Regions from separate parts of the Bacillus sp. PK6-026 genome, predicted to be linked through region 2. Evidence: a T-box and tRNA genes for the amino acid it is inferred to sense, from the RefSeq annotation. Region 2 holds a T-box; the other holds one or more tRNA genes.
What was found. A T-box is a leader RNA that pairs with one kind of tRNA and senses whether it is charged. The one in region 2 lies ahead of tyrS (tyrosine--tRNA ligase), so its partner is inferred to be a tRNA-Tyr.
Positions count from the first base shown of each region.

Region 1: it encodes a tRNA-Tyr, which carries the amino acid that the T-box ahead of tyrS (tyrosine--tRNA ligase) is inferred to sense. The anticodon was not compared.

Region 1 covers NZ_CP096418.1:171,403-182,150, reverse strand. The annotation lists gene M1D59_RS01035 (CdaR family protein) at 1-205, opposite strand, end outside; gene cdaA (diadenylate cyclase CdaA) at 198-1,019, opposite strand; gene rsiW (anti-sigma-W factor RsiW) at 1,185-1,805, opposite strand; gene sigW (RNA polymerase sigma factor SigW) at 1,819-2,382, opposite strand; gene rocF (arginase) at 2,607-3,521, opposite strand; tRNA gene M1D59_RS01010 (tRNA-Gln) at 3,647-3,718, opposite strand; tRNA gene M1D59_RS01005 (tRNA-Tyr) at 3,723-3,807, opposite strand; tRNA gene M1D59_RS01000 (tRNA-Thr) at 3,816-3,888, opposite strand; tRNA gene M1D59_RS00995 (tRNA-Val) at 3,948-4,023, opposite strand; tRNA gene M1D59_RS00990 (tRNA-Glu) at 4,188-4,262, opposite strand; gene M1D59_RS00985 (2-thiouracil desulfurase family protein) at 4,447-4,899, shown strand; gene murQ (N-acetylmuramic acid 6-phosphate etherase) at 5,074-5,991, shown strand; gene M1D59_RS00975 (MurR/RpiR family transcriptional regulator) at 6,010-6,867, shown strand; gene M1D59_RS00970 (PTS transporter subunit EIIC) at 6,884-8,251, shown strand; gene pbp4b (penicillin binding protein PBP4B) at 8,318-9,667, shown strand; gene M1D59_RS00960 (glycoside hydrolase family 3 N-terminal domain-containing protein) at 9,682-10,748, shown strand, end outside.
Region 2 covers NZ_CP096418.1:3,175,681-3,186,428, reverse strand. The annotation lists gene M1D59_RS16180 (GNAT family N-acetyltransferase) at 1-104, opposite strand, end outside; gene acsA (acetate--CoA ligase) at 260-1,978, shown strand; T-box leader at 2,032-2,272, shown strand; gene tyrS (tyrosine--tRNA ligase) at 2,321-3,586, shown strand; gene M1D59_RS16165 (hypothetical protein) at 3,893-4,339, opposite strand; gene M1D59_RS16160 (hypothetical protein) at 4,656-4,802, shown strand; gene M1D59_RS16155 (Lrp/AsnC family transcriptional regulator) at 4,852-5,271, opposite strand; gene M1D59_RS16150 (MBL fold metallo-hydrolase) at 5,404-6,165, shown strand; gene M1D59_RS16145 (DUF805 domain-containing protein) at 6,646-7,083, shown strand; gene M1D59_RS16140 (hypothetical protein) at 7,360-7,590, opposite strand; gene M1D59_RS16135 (hypothetical protein) at 7,700-7,834, shown strand; gene rpsD (30S ribosomal protein S4) at 7,887-8,489, opposite strand; gene M1D59_RS16125 (sensor domain-containing diguanylate cyclase) at 8,821-10,521, shown strand; gene M1D59_RS16120 (GAF domain-containing protein) at 10,535-10,748, opposite strand, start outside.

The DNA.
Region 1 (10,748 bases), 1.4 Mb from region 2:
TTACGACGTAGTTTTCATCATCATAAAACGATTTGACCGGTATATCGGTGAGCGTCGCTTCGTCTGTCGTCGATGTCGGGAAAAACGATTCACCTGGTTTCTTCGGAGTCGGCGCTTGAGCGCTGTGGACCGCAAAGTAAAGAAGAAACGCGAATAATAATGCGACTACTTTGACAGCCCAGGGATTGTTTAAGAACTTATCCATTTTTCTTCGCCCTCCAATACCAGCGATTTGAGGAAGTTTCTCGCGAATTTTTCTTGAATTCCGCTTCAAGCATGTTTTTCAATGCCTCTTCCGATAAATCACGGTGAAGGTCTCCGTTTTTGGCGACGCTGATGCCGCCCGTTTCTTCGGATACGACAACCGTCAGACTGTCGGTCACTTCACTGATTCCCACTGCTGCTCTGTGCCTCGTCCCAAGCTCTTTTGAAATAAAAGGGCTTTCAGAAAGCGGAAGGTAGCAGGCGGCTGCAGCAACCTCATCATTTTTCATAATTACGGCGCCGTCATGAAGCGGTGTATTCGGAATAAAGATGTTGATCAATAGCTCAGAGCTGACCTTTGCATTTAAAGGGATCCCCGTTTCTATGTAATCGCCCATTCCCGTCTCCCGTTCAATCGTCAGAAGCGCGCCAATCCGGCGTTTCGCCATATATTTAATCGCTTTTGTAATCGCATCAATCGTTTTCTGCTGCTGCTCTTCCTCAGGTGTTCCGCTCCTCGAAAAAAAGCGCCCCCGCCCCAGCTGTTCCAGCGCTCTCCTCAATTCAGGCTGGAAGATGATAATGATCGCTAGGAACCCCCATGTGATCGCCTGGTCAACCAGCCACTGCAGGGTGCTTAATCCTAAATATTGACTGGCCAGCCTGACGAGAACAATGACCACGATTCCCTTTAAAAGCTGAACCGCCTTTGTCCCGCGGATGACCATCATTAATTTATATATTACGTACCAAACAAGGAGAATATCAACGGCATCGCCGAGGTACTGCAAGAAAGGGATATCCTCAAAAGCCATTTCCTCGTCCTCCAAGAATTCAGTCATTAGTAAGGTTAATATGTTTCAAAATGGTATGATCTATTATTTTTACATATACAGAGGCTATTATAGCACAAATTGATTTTCCAAGTGAAATGGCGGCCCTTCATAAAAAAAGAGCAAAGCTCATTCGCCCGCTTTGCTCTACTCTTTAGACTCCTTCATGTCAAAAACCGATTTTCCGGTCGATTTAATCTTATACCACATCCAGTCGAACACTTCGTTGATCTCATGGATCTGACCGGTGACTTGTCCTGCTGAAGCCGTATATTTTTCGCCATTAACAATCGTGACATCGCCGTCGACTTTGCCCTCTATAATCAGCTTTCCGTTTTTCACGGTCACATCGCCTTTGACAACTTCGCCTTCAGGTACGATGACCGTGTTGTTTTTCACTACGAGATTGGGCTGGCTTGATACGCTGAAATCCTGATCGTTTTTCCAGCTGGAGAAAAAGCTGCCGCCCATCAAAATGATAAACAAAGCTGCCGCCACTAAAAACGGATGGGCTTTAAGCCACCTGTTGATCGATGCCGTTCGCTTTTCCTTCGGCAGATTCGCCAGCACATCGGCTGTAAAGTTCGCCGGAGCTGTAAGATGCGACGTGCTCTGGACAAGAGCGATGGATTTTTCCATTTCATGAAGGTGCTTTTTGCAGTCTTCGCATGATTGGAGGTGCTCTTTTAATTGCGATTCATCTTCCGGTAGTATGTCTCCGTCAAGGTATTTATGCATAAGCTGAACAATATGCTCCGGACAGCTCATTTCATCACCCCACTTAAAGATCCCTTAATTGTTTTCTGAGAGCCTCTCTGCCCCTGTGTATCCTCGTTTTCACCGTACCTACGGGAATATTAAGGATTTCACTGATCTCAATGAGTGAGAGCTCATCAATGTACTTTAATACGATGACCGTCCTGTATTTATCGGGAAGCCTTAAGATTTTTTCCTGGATGGTGCTGTGCAGCTCCAAAGAAACCACTTCATCCTCTGGAAGCGCAACATCCGCCGCAACCTGGGAATACATCGTCAGTCCTTCAGTCCCCGCCACCTCTGCATCCAAGTAATAGTCCGGCTTTTTTTTACGGATACGATCGATGGTCAAATTGGTTGCGATTCGATAAAGCCATGTGGAAAATTTCCGGTTGATATCAAAACTGTCGATATTCACGTATGCTCTGATAAACGCTTCCTGCGCAATATCTTCCGCCTCATGCGCATTGCCGAGCATACGGTAGCAAAGCTGATAAATTTTGTCTTTGTAAATATCCACGATGTCTGCAAATGCATTACGATCGCCTTTTTTCACCTGTTTGATTCTTTTTTTAATCATTGTTTCCATATTTATCTAACCTCTGCCTTCACCGGTCTTTATGTATACGAATTGATTTTTATAAGGTTTCATTAAATTCATAAAAATAGTTTATCAAATTTTTGGCAGGGTGTAGATGCTTTGACAGGGATCATGCGCTTAATATTAGCTTAAAATTATTATACAACCTAAATATTATGAAGTTGAGACTTTTTTATAAAAAAAAGCAGCCTAAGGCCGCTCTTCAACCGCACCTAAAGCAGCTTTTCGCCAAACAGCGACCCCATTAAGGCGACTGCCGCTTCAGCCGTCCTGTTTTTCTCATCCAATATCGGGTTGACTTCGACAAACTCAGCGGACGTAATCAGCTTCGATTCTTCCAGCATTTCCATCGCCAGGTGGCTTTCCCTGTAGCTGATGCCTCCCGCTACCGGGGTTCCGACACCAGGCGCATCGTTCGGATCAAGCGCGTCTAAATCGAGTGACAGATGGACACCGTCCGTTCTGCCGTGCAAATAGTCTATCGTTTCTTCCATCACCCTCGTCATACCGAGGCGGTCGATTTCATGCATTGTATACACTTTGATCCCTTTGTCGCGAATCAATTCTTTTTCCCCGTCATCAAGTGACCTCGCACCGATGATGACGATGTTCTCCGCTTTAATTTTCGTTTCTTTTCCATAGATGCCTGTCAGCCCTTCATGGCCGATCCCCAGGCTGATGGCGAGCGGCATACCGTGAATATTGCCTGAAGGAGACGTTTCTTTCGTATTTAAATCAGCATGGGCATCATACCAGATCACACCCAGGTTTTGATAATGCTTCACAAGGCCGGCCAGCGTTCCGATCGCTATGCTGTGGTCACCGCCCAGCACGAGCGGAAAAGCACCTGAAGCCACGATCTTATCAACGGTCTCAGCAAGTTTTGCACTCGCTTTTGTAATCGCTTTCAAGTTTCTCAGCTCTTCAGATGCCGGCTCCCCGCCTTCTTTCTCATCCTCTCTTTGCCCGATTGTCATATCGCCGAGGTCTTCAATATCCTGACAAAGGCTTTCCAACCGTTCATTAACACCGGCACAGCGAATCGCGCTCGGTCCCATATCGACTCCCCGCCTCAGCTGACCGAGATCCATCGGTACGCCAATCATTGAAATCTGCTGTTTTAACATATGATATCCCCCTTTCAGACCTTCATTGTACCTTCCAATTCGGAATTGACTCAACAAGACATTTTTTTGAATAGTTATACAAAAAAGACAAAATAAAAAGGACATCCTAACAGGATGTCCAAAAACTGGGCTAGCTGGATTCGAACCAGCGCATGACGGAGTCAAAGTCCGTTGCCTTACCGCTTGGCTATAGCCCAATAATGGTGGAGGGGGACGGATTCGAACCGCCGAACCCTGAGGGAGCGGATTTACAGTCCGCCGCGTTTAGCCACTTCGCTACCCCTCCAAAAACAGTGCCGGCCAGAGGACTTGAACCCCCAACCTACTGATTACAAGTCAGTTGCTCTACCAATTGAGCTAGACCGGCATGATACGGTATCTTATGCAGTTACCGGCGCGGTTGTGACAAAAACCGATCCGAAAAAATGGTGGAGGATGACGGGATCGAACCGCCGACCCTCTGCTTGTAAGGCAGATGCTCTCCCAGCTGAGCTAATCCTCCGCAGTACAGGACGTACAAGTGCATGCGTTGCAACAGGACGTTGCGATCTTAGCATGCCTTCCTTGCCTTTAAAGTACAAGTGCGCGTTGCAACAGGACGTTGCGACCTTAGCATGCCTTCCTTTTAAAAATTCCGGCATTCGCAGCGTGCTGTCCAAAAAAGAATGGTGACCCGTACGGGATTCGAACCCGTGTTACCGCCGTGAAAGGGCGGTGTCTTAACCACTTGACCAACGGGCCATCATCGTGTTTCAAGCAGCTCTCGTAAAGCTGACAAAAGTTATTATATACAGGTTCCTCCCCATTTGTAAAGGGGTAAATTAAAATTTTTATTTTCAAATTTTTTATTCATAAACATTGAGAAAAACGCAGAAATTTTGTTTAAAATAGGGCTATCTGATGTGCAAGAGAGGGGACGCGAAAAATGATACTGGTAAGTTCATGTCTGGCCGGGGTGGAATGCCGCTATAACGGATCGCACAGCTATGTGGGGAAAATCAATAAGCTTGTTGAAGAAAAAAAAGCGGTGATTGCTTGTCCCGAGCTGCTCGGCGGATTTCAAACGCCAAGGGAACCGGCCGAAATTATAGGCGGGTCGGGAGAAGACGTTTTAGACGGCAGGGCGGTGATCAACACACAATCGGGAAAAGACGTAACAGACCTGTATATAAAAGGAGCTTATCTAACATTGGAGATGGCAAGGCAAATCAAGGCTGATACGATCGTGTTGAAGGAAAACAGCCCGTCTTGCGGCAGCGGCCATATATACGATGGAAGTTTCTCAAGCCAAAAAATAGCCGGCAACGGCGTTACAGCAGCGCTTCTGAAAAAAGAAGGCTTCCGTGTGATTTCCGAACACCAAATAGACGAGCTGTAATACCTGAACATAAGCGCAGTTCATCTGCGCTTTATTTTATGTCGGCAATCCGTTGTTTAGAACTTCATTGAAATAAAATTTTAATATTTACCTTTTTTTATTGAAATAATATTCCACCCTTAATATACTGAAAATTAAGAAATATATGCACTTCATCATCAGGAGGAGTTGTCGATGGAAAACAGCCATTTAGGTTCATTAACGACCGAACGCCGGAATGAAAGATCCAGGCGCATTCACCAGTCAAAGACGATTGATATTTTGAAAATCATCAATGATGAAGACAAAACTGTGGCCGAAGCTGTACAAGAAGTCTTACCAGAAGTTAAGACCGCCGTTGACTTCGCCGTCGGGTCGTTAAAGAAAGGGGGACGGATCATCTACATCGGTGCCGGTACAAGCGGGAGACTCGGCGTACTCGATGCAGCTGAATGCCCGCCGACGTTCAGCATATCTCCCGAGTCGGTCATTGGCATCATTGCAGGAGGAGAAAAAGCTCTGTACAAAGCCGTCGAAGGCGCTGAAGATCACGAGGCATTCGGCAGACGGGATTTATCAGCCGTTAACCTCTCAAACAATGATACCGTAATCGGAATCGCCGCCAGTGGTCGGACTCCATACGTTCTCGGCGCTTTGAAGTATGCCAGGGAAAGTGGCGCCAAGACCGTCTCACTGACATGCAACAAAAACTCGGCGATCAGCCAGGTGTCAGATCACAGCATAGAAGTGGTCGTCGGCCCTGAAGTTATTGCCGGATCGACGAGAATGAAAGCAGCAACCGCTCATAAAATGATTTTAAACATGATTTCAACGGCGGCCATGATCAAAATGGGAAAAGTCTATGAAAACCTCATGGTAGACGTAAAAGTAAGCAATGACAAATTAAAGGAGCGGGCGATTCGCATCATCCAAACGGTCACAGGTGTTCCAAAAGAAGCGGCGGCACTAGCGTTAGAAAAATCCCATAACCAGGTCAAAACCGCCATCATCATGCTGAAAACAAACGAAGATGCGGCCGCTTCCGAAAACCTGCTTGAGAAATCAGAAGGCGATATCGAAAAAGCTCTATCCATTTATGAAGACCAAGTTTAAAGAAGAAAGGAAGAAACAATGGCTGCAGGAGGATTGGAAATCATTCAGAATATGCTTCACAGATTGCCGCAATCTGAACGAAAGCTTGCCGAATACATTTTGAAAAACCCACACGAGGTCGTAAACGGCACCATTCAAGAGGTGAGCTCTTCGGCTAAGACAAGCGGGGCGGCGGCAATACGGCTCTGCAAATCTCTGGGGCTGAAAGGCTTTCAAGATTTAAAAATGAGGGTCGCCGGCGATTTAATGAAACCGTCTGATCAGGGATACCGGGATATCGAACCGCAAGAGCCGCTCCATTCAATCGTTCAAAAAACAACCAGCAATTCGATTCAGGCGATTCGCGATACCTTTGAAAACATTGACCACGAAGATCTTCAAAAAGCGATTCAAATACTGATCAACGCAGAAACGGTTCATTTTTGCGGGATCGGGGCTTCAGGAATCGTCGCACAAGATGCCCAGCAGAAATTTTTGCGCATCAATAAAAAAGCCACCGCTTTTAGTGATATGCATCTTGTCGCGACATTAATCGCCAATGCCGGCGAGAATGACGTTCTGTTTGCCATATCCCATTCAGGAGAAACGCATGAAATCGCCAATGCAGTCAGACTCGCCAAAAAACATGGCATTAAAACCATTGGACTGACGCGGTTTGGACAGTCTGCTGTCTCTTCATTAAGCGATATCGCCCTGTATACGTCATGCTCAAACGAAGCGCCGTTTCGCAGCGCCGCCACCTCCTCTCGTTTAACTCAGCTTTACATGATTGACATTCTGTTTTTAGGCATAGCCGCGGAGCGCTACGAGGACATCATTCAGTATATTGATCAAACAAAAGCGGCCATCCGCATGATGGGAATGAGCGAATTGTAAAAAAGGGGGATATAAAATGAGCGATGAGAAAAAATATGCCGGCCTGGCAAAACTGATTTTACAACACATCGGCGGCCCGTCTAACGTCGCGGATTATACCCATTGTATGACGCGCCTGCGCATCACGCCTGTCAACAGTCAAAAAACCGACATCGGCTCAATCAAAGCGCTTGAAGGCGTGATTGGCGTCGTTGAGGAGGAAACGCTTCAGATTATCCTCGGCACCGGCGTCGTACAGCACGTATCAGACGAATTCGGGAAGTTGCTTCAATCCGCGGAAGACGTTGACTTAAAACAATCCGCAGCCAAACATAAAGCTGAGATTTCCAAGAAAAACGCGACGCCTTTTAAATTGTTTCTTCGGCGGATCGCAAGCATTTTTATACCGCTGATCCCCGCTTTGGTCGCCTCAGGCTTGATTACCGGAATCACCAAAGCCGTTATCCAAGCAGGCTGGCTCGCTGAAACATCACAAACCGCCATTATTTTAACGGTAATAGGTTCAGGTTTATTTACGTATTTGGGCATCCTGGTCGGGGTCAATACGGCGAAAGAATTCGGCGGCTCCCCCGCACTCGGCGGATTAGCCGGTATTTTAATCATTAACCCGGCCGTTGGTGATATTTCGCTTTTCGGTGAAGCGCTTTTGCCGGGACGCGGAGGTTTAATCGGTATTTTATTCGCAGCTGCATTTATCGCTTTTCTCGAAAAACGGGTCAGGCGCCTTGTACCTCATTCACTCGACATCATCATCACACCTACAGTCTCCCTTCTCATCACAGGAATCGTCACTTACGTTGTCTTCATGCCTGTCGGCGGCTTGATATCTGACGCCATTACGTCAGGACTTCTCGCCATCTTAGATCTCGGCGGCATTATCGCCGGCTTTGTACTGGGGGCCACCTTCCTTCCGCTCGTCGTAACCGGACTGCACCAGGGATTGACACCCGTTCATATGGAATTAATCAATTCAATCGGCGATGACCCGTTGCTGCCGATTCTGGCTATGGGGGGCGCAGGTCAAGTAGGCGCCGCTTTTGCGATCTATTTCAAAACAAAAAAAGCAAAGCTCAAAAGAGCCATTGCCGGCGGACTGCCGTCAGGCCTGCTCGGAATCGGTGAACCGCTCATATTCGGTGTGACTCTTCCACTCGGACGTCCGTTTTTAACCGCGTGCCTCGGCGCCGGAGTAGGTGGAGCCTTTCAAGCGTATTTCAAAATCGCGACCGAATCGATAGGCGTATCAGGTCTTCCTTTGTCATTTTTAGTCCATACCCACCAAGTTCTTTTGTATATTCTCGGTTTGTTTATTTCCTATGCTGCCGGCTTTGCCTTAACATATCTCTTTGGTTTTAAAGACGATATGGCAGTTGAATTTGATTAAACGTTTGTTTAAAATTCCCACTATACATTTTTTGACAGAAAGGAGTGAAGCAAGCTGAAAAAGTTTATGATCAGCGCTGCAGCATCGTCCCTATTGTTGCTGACATGCTTTTTCCCGCTTCCGTCATCAGCACAGACTGCAATTGCGAACGAGACAACAGGTCAGCTGACATATCCCGTATTAACGAAGGCGAAAACACCTGAAGAAGCCGGTTTTTCTTCGGAAAAGCTTAAAGTCGTGGACCGTCTGATCGAACAGGATGTCAAAGCGGGCTTTCCCGGGGCTGCCTTGATTTTGATAAAAGACGGAAAAATCGTCAAAAAAGAAGCATACGGCTACAAGCAGAAATACAACGGCCTCTCGACGCTCAAACATCCAAAAAAAATGAAAGCAAACACGATGTTTGACCTCGCCTCCAATACAAAAATGTATGCCGTCAATTTTGCCTTGCAGCATTTAGTGAGCACCGGAAAGCTTGACTTGAACAAAAACATTTCACATTATCTTTCTGATTTCAATGATCACCCGGAAGACGATGTAAAGGGAAAAAACCGGCTCCGCGTCATAGATTTGCTCCACCATCACGCAGGCTTCCCTGCAAGCTGGAACTATTACGACCCGAAAGCAGCCGGACACCTCTACTCTCAGTCACGGAGCAAAACGCTTGAATATCTTGTCAAAACCCCCTTGTCATATGAACCCGGCACAAAACAAATTTACAGTGACATCGACTATATGCTCCTCGGGCTGATCATAGAAAAAGTCACAAACGAGCGTTTAGATACCTTTGTTGAAAACCAATTTTACCGGCCTCTCGGGTTGCGGCATACTTTGTTTAATCCGCTCCAAAAGGGCTTTAAACCGCCGCATTTTGCAGCTACGGAACGAAAGGGAAACACCAGAGATGGCACCATCTTGTTTCCAAATATCAGAACTTACACGCTTCAAGGGGAAGTCCACGATGAAAAAGCGTTCTATTCAATGGAAGGCGTCTCTGGGCATGCCGGCCTTTTTTCCACCGTTGACGACGCAGCAGTGCTCCTTCAAGTCATGCTGAACGGCGGCGGTTACGGGAAACAACATCTATTCAGCCGTTCGGTCATTTCACAATTTACTGAGCCGTCAAAAACAAATCCCACATATGGACTAGGATGGCGGCTTAACGGCAATACCGATATGGAGTGGATGTTCGGCAAGCACGCCAGCAACAAGGCATACGGCCATACCGGCTGGACGGGAACCGTCACTATCATCGATCCCGTGTATCAAATCGGCATTGTGTTGTTAACCAATAAAAAGCACTCTCCTGTCATCAACCCTAAAGAAAACCCGAATCAATTTGAAGGTGACGCATTTGCAACCGGAAAGTACGGCAGCGTCATTACAGCTATTTACGAGGCGTTACATCACCAATAGGAGGCGACCCTTATATGAAAAGATTTCTTCAATGCGCGTTGATTGCATTGCTGTTATCGTCTCTCGCTTTGCAGCCCGCCGCTCGCGAAGCAGAAGCGAAACAGCAGCCGGAACAACACCTCAAACAAATGGTCAGCAGCATGTCGCTTGAAGAGAAAATCGGACAAATGCTGATGCCTGACTTTAGAAACTGGAAGAAAAAAGGGGAATCGAACGCCAAAGGATTAACAAAAATGAATGACGAAGTCGCGGGAATCATTCAAAAATACCGGCTCGGCGGTGTCATTCTTTTTGCTGAAAATGTCACAGGCACAGAGCAGACTGTACGGTTAACGGACGGCTTGCAAAAAGCGAGTCCTGACATTCCGCTCTTTATCACGATCGATCAGGAAGGCGGGATTGTCACCAGACTTGAATCAGGCACAAACCTGCCCGGCAATATGGCAGTCGGTGCATCGCGAAGCAGCAAAAATGCCTTCAAATCAGGAAAAATCATCGGAAAAGAATTAGCATCGCTGGGCATCAACGTGAACTTCAGTCCTGTACTTGATGTCAACAACAATCCCGGCAACCCGGTCATCGGCGTTCGTTCTTTCAGTTCCAAGCCTGAGCTGACTTCAAAGCTCGGCATCCAGATGATGAAGGGCCTGCAGGACGAGCAAATGATCGCTACAGCAAAGCACTTTCCCGGACACGGCGATACAGCGGTTGACAGTCATTACGGATTGCCGCTTGTTCCGCATGATGAAAAAAGGCTGAGAAGCATTGAACTTGCGCCATTTCAAAAAGCGATCGATGCAGGGATTAACATGATCATGACAGCGCATGTCCAGTTCCCCGCCTTTGACAATACAACCTATAAAAGCAAAAAAGACGGCGAGGACATCATGGTGCCTGCAACACTTTCCAAAAAAGTCATGACAGACCTTCTCCGCAAAGACCTCGGCTTTAAGGGCGTTGTCGTAACAGACGCTTTAAATATGAAAGCCATTTCTGATAATTTCGGACAGGAGGAAGCCGTCGTCATGGCTGTCAAAGCAGGAGTCGACATCGCCCTCATGCCCGCACAAGTCACATCGCT
Region 2 (10,748 bases):
AATTCATATTGTGCGAGTTTTTCGGGACTGATAGGGCCCTCTATCAGCACGGAGCCTTTCTCGGTCTGCAATTCTTTGGCATGATAAGTTTTGTGATGGTCCACGTATCCACCGCCTTACATCTTAGTTGAAGTCTTTTATACATAACATACCAAAATATTAAGCGTTTTCATAGGATGGAAGAGTATTTTTTAAAAATTGAGAAAATAAAAAATCTATACTATAATATATTTTGATGAGCGAACAAAGGGGGATGGGCATGGAATTGAAAGCGTTGCCAGCAGAAAAGGGAAACTACAACTTGAAAGACTATAATGAAGCATACCGGACATTTGACTGGAAGGATGCCGAAAAACATTTTTCATGGCACAAAACGGGAAAAATCAATGCAGCTTATGAAGCGATCGACCGCCACGCTGAGTCAAATTTGAAAAATAAAGTGGCATTTTACTACAAAGATCCGGTCCGCGAAGAAAAGTACACCTTCAGAGAGATGAAAAATGAAACGAATAAAGCCGGGAATGTCTTAAAGCAGCATGCCAATGTGGGAAAGGGAGACCGTGTGTTTGTTTTTATGCCGAGATCACCCGAGCTTTATTTTATTCTTCTCGGCGCTGTCAAATTGGGAGCGATCGTCGGGCCGTTGTTTGAAGCATTTATGGAAGGCGCTGTCAAAGACAGGCTTTTAAACAGCGGAGCGAAGGTTATCGTGACGACGCCGGAATTGCTTGAACGGGTGCCGGCCGGCGAACTTCCGGATCTTGAATCAATCATTGTCGTTGGAGAAGGCGTAAAGGAAGAAGGGTCTGTCATCGATTATTACGCGAAAGCGGCTGAAGCAGATACTGATCTTGAGATTGAATGGATGGATCAGGAAGACGGGATGCTGCTTCACTATACATCGGGTTCGACCGGCGCGCCAAAAGGGGTTCTCCACGTCCACAAAGCAATGATTCAGCATTATCAAACAGCCAAATGGGTTCTTGATCTGCACGACGATGACATTTATTGGTGCACGGCTGATCCAGGCTGGGTTACCGGAACGGTCTACGGGATCTTCGGTCCGTGGCTGAATGGAGCAACGAATGTTGTCGTAGGCGGCAGATTCAGTCCCGAAGCATGGTACGAAACGATTGAAAAAATGGAAGTGACGGTATGGTACAGCGCGCCAACGGCTTTTCGGATGCTGATGGGTGCTGGCGACGATCTCGTGAACAAATATAATCTGAGCTCATTACGGCATATTTTAAGCGTAGGGGAGCCGTTAAATCCTGAAGTCATCAGATGGGGGCATAAAGTCTTCAGCAACCGGATTCATGATACATGGTGGATGACCGAAACAGGAGCGCAGCTCATCTGCAATTACCCGTGCATGGAAATTAAACCGGGATCGATGGGCAAGCCGATTCCAGGCGTAGAGGCTGCAATCGTCGATCACCAGGGAAATGAACTGCCTCCTTACAGAATGGGGAATCTCGCCATTAAAAAAGGCTGGCCGTCGATGATGCATTCGATCTGGAACAATCCTGAAAAATACAGCTCCTATTTTATGCCGGGGGATTGGTATGTGTCAGGAGATTCCGCCTACATGGATGAAGACGGATACTTCTGGTTCCAGGGAAGGATCGACGATGTCATCATGACATCGGGCGAGCGCGTCGGCCCGTTTGAAGTCGAAAGCAAGCTTGTTGAGCATCAAGCTGTCGCTGAAGCAGGCGTCATCGGCAAACCGGATCCCGTCCGCGGTGAAATTATTAAAGCGTTCATCGCCTTGAGGGACGGTTATGAACCGTCAGATTCGTTAAAAGAAGAAATCAGGCAGTTCGTGAAACAAGGTTTGGCCGCACACGCCGCGCCAAGGGAAATCGAATTCAAAGATAAACTGCCGAAAACAAGAAGCGGAAAGATCATGAGACGCGTCCTGAAAGCTTGGGAGCTGAACCTTCCGGCAGGCGATCTCTCATCGATGGAAGACTGATGTCTCATTGACAATGCAAAAATATTATGTTAAAAAAGATTTAGTCGAATATTCAAAAGGTGAAGACTGAGATCAGTAAAACGCATCCTTCCCTGTCTTAGAGAGCTGATGGCCGGTGAAAATCAGCACATATGGATGGTTTGAATTACACTCACGAACCGCTTTTGCGAAAAAAGCCTCCCGGGCTTTGTGTAGCAGAAGAACGGAAGCTTTTCCGTTATCATTGAGAGTGAAAAGAGCGCGGCCATGCGTTCTTTTAAGCAGGGTGGTACCGCGATTTTTATCGTCCCTTCGTTTTTGCGAAGGGGCGTTTTATTTTTGGAAAAAAGGAGCTAAATGATGATGACACACTTACTTGATGATTTGTCCTTCAGGGGACTGATTCAGCAGCAAACCGATGAAGCAGGCTTGAGAGAACTGCTGGATAAAGAAAAAATCAGCTTATACTCCGGATTTGATCCGACAGCTGACAGTCTGCATATCGGACACCTGTTGCCGATTTTAATGCTTCGTCGCTTTCAGCTGGCCGGACATCGTCCGATTGCGCTCGTAGGCGGAGCGACGGGCCTGATCGGCGATCCGAGCGGAAAGAAAGCGGAGCGCACGCTGAACAATGAAGAAATCGTCCGCGAATGGTCGCAGAAAATCAAAAACCAGCTTTCGCGTTTCCTGGATTTTGAAGCTGAAAAAAATCCGGCGATTATGGCGAACAACTATGACTGGATCGGCAAAATGAACGTCATTGATTTCCTGCGCGATGTCGGCAAAAACTTCGGAATCAATTACATGCTTGCCAAAGATACGGTAAGTTCCAGAATCGAGACGGGCATATCTTATACTGAATTCAGCTACATGATCCTACAGTCTCTCGATTTCTTGAATTTGTACAGAAACCAGGAATGCAAGCTGCAGATCGGCGGAAGCGACCAGTGGGGCAATATCACGTCAGGCCTCGAGCTTATCCGCAAATCTGAAGAGAATGCAAAAGCTTTCGGATTGACGATTCCGCTTGTGACAAAAGCAGACGGCACGAAGTTCGGAAAAACGGAAGGCGGCGCGATCTGGCTTGATAAAGAGAAGACGTCGGCATATGAGTTTTATCAGTTCTGGATCAATACCGACGACAGGGATGTCGTGAAATACTTGAAATACTTCACTTTCTTGTCCAAAGAAGAAATTGAAGATCTCGCTGAAAAAGCAGAGACGGCGCCTGAAAAACGCGAAGCGCAAAAGCGCCTCGCCGAAGAAGTGACCGTTCTTGTACACGGCCGTGAAGCGTTTGAGCAGGCTGTCAACATCTCAAAAGCACTCTTCAGCGGAGATATTAAACAGCTGACTGCTGAAGAAGTGAAGGTCGGCTTTAAAGGGGTTCCTTCCATGGAACTTGAGAAAGCGGATGAACTGCCTCTTGTTGAGGTGCTCGTCCAATCCAAGCTGTCTCCGTCTAAACGCCAGGCGCGCGAAGATATCACAAACGGCGCGGTATACGTTAACGGCGAGCGCCGCACCGATGTTGCGGACGTCCTCACCGGCGACGACCGCATCGAAGGACAGTTTACCGTCATTCGCCGCGGTAAAAAGAAATACTTCCTGCTGACTTATAAATAATCAAAAAGCTCTTGCCAAACGGCAAGGGTTTTTTTGTGTCCGTATGTTTCATGTATGTTCATTCAGGAAATGTCAAAAATATAGAGGCTTTCGGAGTTTATGGGGGATTATCACAAGTAAAGAGAATGAATTTTTTCGGGGGAAAGGGGTGAGGAAAAGAATTTAATTTATTTAATGGATTTTAAATTTGAACATCACGAAGTCTGATCTTTAGTTTCAACTTTTTACGGTTTAAAGAGTGAAAATCTCAATAATAAAAAATAAGGCTCTCTTTAGTAAGAGAGCCTTGCTAAAAATATATATTTTTTAGCGAGTCCATTTACTTGAATATACAGTTTGCATTAACTCTGAGTGCTTCCAATTATTATAAAGGTTTACCTTTACTCGTGTTGAAGCAGATTTTTTGGCGATATTTGAAAATGTAACATTTAATTTTTTTCCAGTTTCTGCATATCCGGAAGCCGAATCAATCGTTTTCCAAGACCCCTTAGTATAACGTTGTAGATATAATTTACAGTAAGCTGCTGAATTCCAAACGTGACTTCTACTTCCTAATTCAATTGTGGCATATACATTTTTATAGTTGTCTGATGTATGTATATATGATTTAGATGGACCTAAACCTGATTTAAATGTAAAACTTGTAGTTTTACTTACAGCCTGTGCAGTCTGACCTGGTCCAATAAAAGTAAATCCAAATAACATTACACCAGCTAAAACTAAAGCCATAAAATGATTTACTCTTTTTTTCATAAAAATCCCTCCATTAAAATTTTATATCTTGTTAAATATGAGATTCTTATCCATTATAATCCACATTAGCAGATTTTTCAAGTTCAGATTAGTAGAATTGAGTCTTTATGTTTACGGTTAAATAAAATACTTCACTTGATTTTCATTTTTTTGTATAATTTTTTAGTTATAACGAGTAACAAGTTTCAAAAAGCTCTTGCCAAACGGCAAGGGTTTTTTTGTGTCCGTATGTTTCATGTATGTTCATTCAGGAAATGTCAAAAATATAGATGTAATAGGTAGAGCATTTCCATCGTTGAAGAGGGAGGAATGTAGCATGAACCTGTTCATTGCGGCGAAAGAAAAGTTTATGGAAGATTACAACAAGCAGCTGGAAACGGAACGAAAACAAGAGGCGCAGCAGTCAGCTGACGGATACAATCAATTGAATCAGACGGAAAATGCAGCAAAGCGGCTGAAGTAGAGGGTCTTTAGGGCCCTCTTTTTTATAAAAAAAGCGGACGGCGGATTCTTCACACGCCCGTTTTATTAATAACGATCGACAGTTTATAATTTGCATGATGGTTTAAGTCTGTTAAAAATTGATCCAACAGTTGATTTGACGGAAACTTGCATTCGAGAAGATAACAGCCGTCCCCGCTGATTTTATAGTTTTGAATGATGTATTTCTGCTGTGCTTTGATAAACGAAAGATAAGGCTTATGATAAGTGCTTTTTGTATAGATATTGATAAAAGCGTGAATAAAACACCCGAGTTTGTCTTGATTCACTTTTATGGTATAACCTTCAATCACTCCTTGATCCTCTAATTTTGCAACCCTTGAGGAAGCCGCCTGCCCTGTCAAATGAACTTTCTCTCCTAATTCCTTCATGGTCATCCGGCTGTTTTTTGATAATTCCTCTATGATTTGCCTGTCTGTATGATCCAGCATTTCATCAAATCCTCTCAAAAGAACGTTTTTCAAAAATCAAGTCAAATGCTAAAAAGACTTGACTATATCTATTTAAATGATGATCGGTCATAGTATAAACTAATCGTAAATAAAAGGAAAGGCATGATAACCATGGATATTCAACAAATTCGAAATGCAACATTAACCGTTAAATATGCTGGCAAAACATTTTTAATAGATCCGATGCTGGCTGAGAAAGGCACTTATCCTCCTTTTCCGAACTCAGCAAGACAAGATCAAAACAACCCTTTAGTCACCTTGCCTGTGCCAACCGACGAGCTCGTCAAGAATACCGACGCAGTCATCGTCACTCATCTGCATTTAGATCACTTTGACGATGCTGCCAAAGATCTGTTGCCGAAAGAAATCAAACTGTTTGTCCAAAATGAAGCAGATGCTGAGGAAGTGAGAAAAGCAGGTTTTCAAAATACAGTGGTTTTAACAAAAGATACGGTGTTTGAGGGGATTCAATTAATCAAGACAAAAGGCGAGCATGGACGAGGAGAGATAAAAAAGCTTGCCGGAGAAGTGTGCGGCGTTGTCTTCAAGCACTCAAAGGAGAAAACGCTGTATGTAGCAGGGGATACGGTTTGGTATGAAGGTGTCCGGGAAGAAATCGCTGCGCATCAGCCGGACATCATAGTCGTTAACGGAGGAGACAATCAATTCTTTGAAGGAGGGTCTCTCGTCATGGGGAAAGAGGATATTGCTGAAGTCTATCAAGCCGCTCCTGACGCCACAATCATTTCCAGTCATATGGAAGCTGTCAACCATTGGACTTTATCACGGGAAGAATTGAAGAGTTTCATTCAGGAAAAAGGAATGTCTTCACGTGTTTTTGTGCCGGATGACGGCGAATCTTACACATTTTAATATATGACAGGTCAAAGCCGTAAAAAACAGACAGTGAATTTCTGTCTGTTTTTTTGGCTTCTTCTTCGAGAACAAAGATCAATGCCTCCGGCGGGATTCGAACCCGCACTCCTCTCGTAAGCATAGGCTAGGGGAGAACACGCTTCCCTACGGACTTTCACCGACAGGAATTCCACCTGTCTCAGCTATTTGCTTTTCGGTGCTTCTGAAACCCTTGCCTTGCGACCCGTTCCTACAATGTTTTACGGCGCTCTTCCCTTCTAGAGCTACAGAGGCGAAATGGATGATTCATATTATACAGAAGCAATGGTGAAATGAGAACTGAAATTTTGAAAAGGAACAAGCTCAAATTTCAATTAAAAAAATGTTCCTCTAAGATGACTTGGGAGCATCCTTCAAGTAAATGGTCGATAATGATATTTTATGGTATAATTCATATGTTTTTCGCAAATTTATAGATTTGACAATGGAGGAACTTGTATGAAGTGGTTTTGGAAAGGCTTGAGGAATTATGCGAATTTTGAAGGGAGAGCAAGACGAAAGGAATATTGGTTGTTTCATTTGTTTAACGGTATCATATGTTTTATTTTATTTATCTTAACAGTAATGATCGTAAGTTTATTTATTTCAGGAATCATGACAGCGGAAGGATATGATGGATATCAAGTAGGATATATCATCGGGTATGGCGGTGGATTCCTCGGGTACGTCCTGATCTTAATTTATCAGTTGGCTGTTTTGGTGCCTTCTTTGGCTGTCAATGTCCGCAGGCTGCATGATACCGGAAGAAGCGGCTGGTGGATTTTAATTGGCTTGTTGCCGATTATCGGTGCTGTCATTCTGCTGATTTTTTACTGTCAGGCTGGCGAAACAAAAGAAAATCAATATGGACCAGATCCAAAAGTAAATGTATCGTAAATTGCACCCCAATTGTTAGACAATCATCTGGCGATTGGGGTTTTTTATAGTCTGAAGAAGACCGAAGGGGAACGACTGTTAACTTGATTTTTAATGAGAGATGCCCGTATTTCCGATGATTGTTTGGCATATCAATTTCAGTGACGATTCAAGATGGTTTTGAGATACCGGAGACAGTCAAATGGGCGAGACTAAAGCAAAAAAGCAGTCACTGAAGTTCATGCCCCTTGTATCGCGAGACGGATCTTGGCCCTCATCGAAGCTTTCGGGAGTTTTTTATAAATAAATCGCACACCATCCCGCTAACATCCCCATCACAAAGCAGTCGTTGCTGTCCATTTTCTTACCGTGTTTAACAAAGACATTCAAAGCCCAATTCAGTTTAGTGCCATCTTCAGTCTTTGCAACCCATTTTTTGCTGATATTGTAGTACATGACTTTGAAAATGGCGAATGCAGCTAAACAGAACAAGTAGAACAAGAGAAACTTACCAAAAAACATAAGCATTTGTTGGTCACTCCTCCGTTTTCATTCTTTAACCAACGATTTGATTTTACCGAATATATGCATAAGAGAAAAGGAGACGTTTGTCATATCTTGCTTGTGAGGAGGTATCTTGCAAGAAAAATCATCTATTAAAAACTTGACGCTTATGAGCTGGGTCCGTTTTATTCCCGGCTTATCAACAGCCTGCAATCTCCCCGAATCAACGGGGGAAGAAGAATACAACAAAAAACCCTGGAATCGCTGATATATCAACAATTCCAGGGTTTTTGCCAATGCTCTTTAAAGAGCATTTTCTATTAACGAGAGTAGAATTCAACGATCAATGCTTCGTTGATCTCAGCAGGAAGCTCAGAACGCTCTGGAAGGCGAGTTAGTGAACCTTCAAGCTTTTCAGCGTCAAAAGTCAGGTATTCAGGAACGAAATTGTTCACTTCAACCGCTTCTTTAACTGCAGAAAGGTTTTGAGATTTTTCACGAAGTGAAATCGTTTGGCCAGGTTTAACTTGGTAAGACGGAATGTCAACGCGGCTTCCGTCAACAAGAATGTGACCGTGGTTTACCAATTGGCGTGCTTGGCGGCGAGTGCGCGCTAGGCCAAGACGGTAAACGATGTTGTCAAGACGTGCTTCAAGAAGAATCATGAAGTTTTCACCGTGTTTACCAGCCATTTTCGCAGCTTTGTCAAAAAGGTTGCGGAATTGGCGTTCGTTCACACCGTACATATGGCGAAGCTTTTGCTTTTCTTGCAATTGCAAACCATATTCTGATAGTTTTTTACGCTGTCCCGGACCGTGAGGACCTGGTGCGTAAGGACGTTTTTCTAATTCTTTACCCGTACCGCTCAAAGAGATGCCTAAACGGCGGGATAATTTCCAGCTTGGACCTGTATAGCGAGCCATAATGTGACTCCTCCTTTGGTTTTATTTTTGTGAAAATAAAACCCATCTGTTCAATTCAGCCATGTCCATTTTGTTTTCATGTATCCTCGCTCCAGCAGCAAAGAGTTACACGATACACCTTAATAGATAAGGAACAAAATGAAACACAGAAGCAGAACAAAAAGGCTGCATTATTTCACACAAAGAAGATTATATAATGTCCGCTGTGCAAAGTCAACCATTCATGGACTGTCCCAAAGAGCCTGAATCGTTAATAAGTATAAAGTCCTGTTTTTTATGATATAATCAGGAAAATAAAATACATAAAACGGATTTTTTTAAGGTGATGACCATGAATAAACAAACTGAAGACCTATATCTGTCTTTTCATCAGAAGCTGTTCCAATTTCTTTTAAAAAAGCCGGCCGTCTCGTACGATGACTCTGTTGCCTGGCTAAAAGCGGCAGCAGAGTCATTTTTTTCGTTTATATCTCTTACATTGCGTCCTTCTTCAAGTCCGCAGGGAGCGAACGGCCAAAGCGGCCAGATCAGCCGAGTTAATGATTATTATATCATTATAACAATAGAAGAAAACAGCAAATATATAGAACTTTTGTGTCAAAAGAATCATAAAGTACCAGAACGTCTTGCTGAATCCATCCGCCTGTTTTTAATGCATTGTCTGAAACTTGATGCATTATTTCATGAGGAGCTCAATAAAACAAAGATTTATGAAAAGACGGCGCTGCTGCATGAGCTGATGGATCAGGAGCAGGTGCTCAAGACAATGGTTGAAAGTTTGAGGGATGTTTTTCCTTTTTTGGCATATTGTCTTTTCTTGTCATACGACGAGGACCAATACATCAGCCTTCCTGCGATAGAGTTAGATGTGCAAAGCGAATCGACCGATTCTTTCGCCTTAGAGGCATACTTATCAGGACAGGCGAAGAGCAAAAATGAATCGGAAGTTTACATTCCGATTAAAGGCCGGCAGGGAACGTATGGCGTTTTGAAGGCTTTTGGACCAGGGGCTGCCGATACGGCAGCGGATATATGCATTATTTCGAATGCGGCAGGGAAAGCATTTGAAAATTCCCGGCTTTACGAACAGTCGCAGAATATGATTTCAAATTTGGAGCTGATTAATGAAACATCGCATCAGCTGAACCGGACGAAACGCCTCCCTGATATGATGAAGAGTTTGTCCGAAAGGCTGATCAGTTCATTTGGCGCCGAAGAGGTGGGCTTTTTTTATAAAAATCATTTGGACGAGGAAACCCTGCTGCCGGGAAGCACAGGTTTTTTTCAGACGGATGCGGCCCTTCCATATATCCGCTATGTTAAAGAAAAGATTTCAGAGGAAAACGGGGTATTTGTCGGAAACGGTTCTTCGTTTTTTGGAAATGACGGTTATGCTTCATTAATGGGCGTTCCGATGCTGGAGAATAATGAAAACAAAGGATTTGTCATCGTATTGAAAAAAAACGTCTGCTCTTTTTCATTTGAAATGTTTAAGCTGTTTCAGACGCTGATCAGGCATTCCACGCTCGCCGTGTCGAATTTGATGCTGCGCGACCGGCTGAAGTATCTTGTTCAAACAGACCGTTTGACAGAGCTTTACTCGAGAAGCTATTTCGATGAAAAAATCGGGTACAGTATGAAAGCGGATGAGAGCGGCGTACTCGTATTGATTGATATCGATGATTTTAAACAGATTAACGATACGTACGGCCATCAGAAAGGCGATGATATTCTCATTCAAGTCGCCAGGGTGATCCAGCGAAACATCCGCGACCAGGACGTCGCAGCAAGGTGGGGAGGAGAAGAGCTTGCGGTATACTTGCCGAAAGCAGGGCTGAACACCGGTGAAATGCTTGCTGAGAGGCTGATTACGCTTGTCAGGGAATGCACTGATCCAAAGGTGACGATTTCGTGCGGGGTATCCAATTGGTCTCAGGATCGTCCGAAATCTTTAACCTGCCTTTTTAAAGAGGCGGATGTCGCGCTGTACAATGCAAAGCGAAACGGGAAAAACAGGTTTATGACACATTAAAAAAGAGCCGGATTTACCGGCTCTTTTCGCTTAAACGCTCTCCAAGCATCTCTGTGAACTTTTTCAAATAATACTCATCTGTTTCATCGAAGCGGTTTTTAATCGGGCTGTCGATATCGAGCACTCCGATGATGTTCCCGTCCACTTCAAGCGGAACTACGATTTCGGATTGGGATGCCGCATCACACGCAATGTGTCCGGGGAACGCGTTCACATCTTCAACGCGC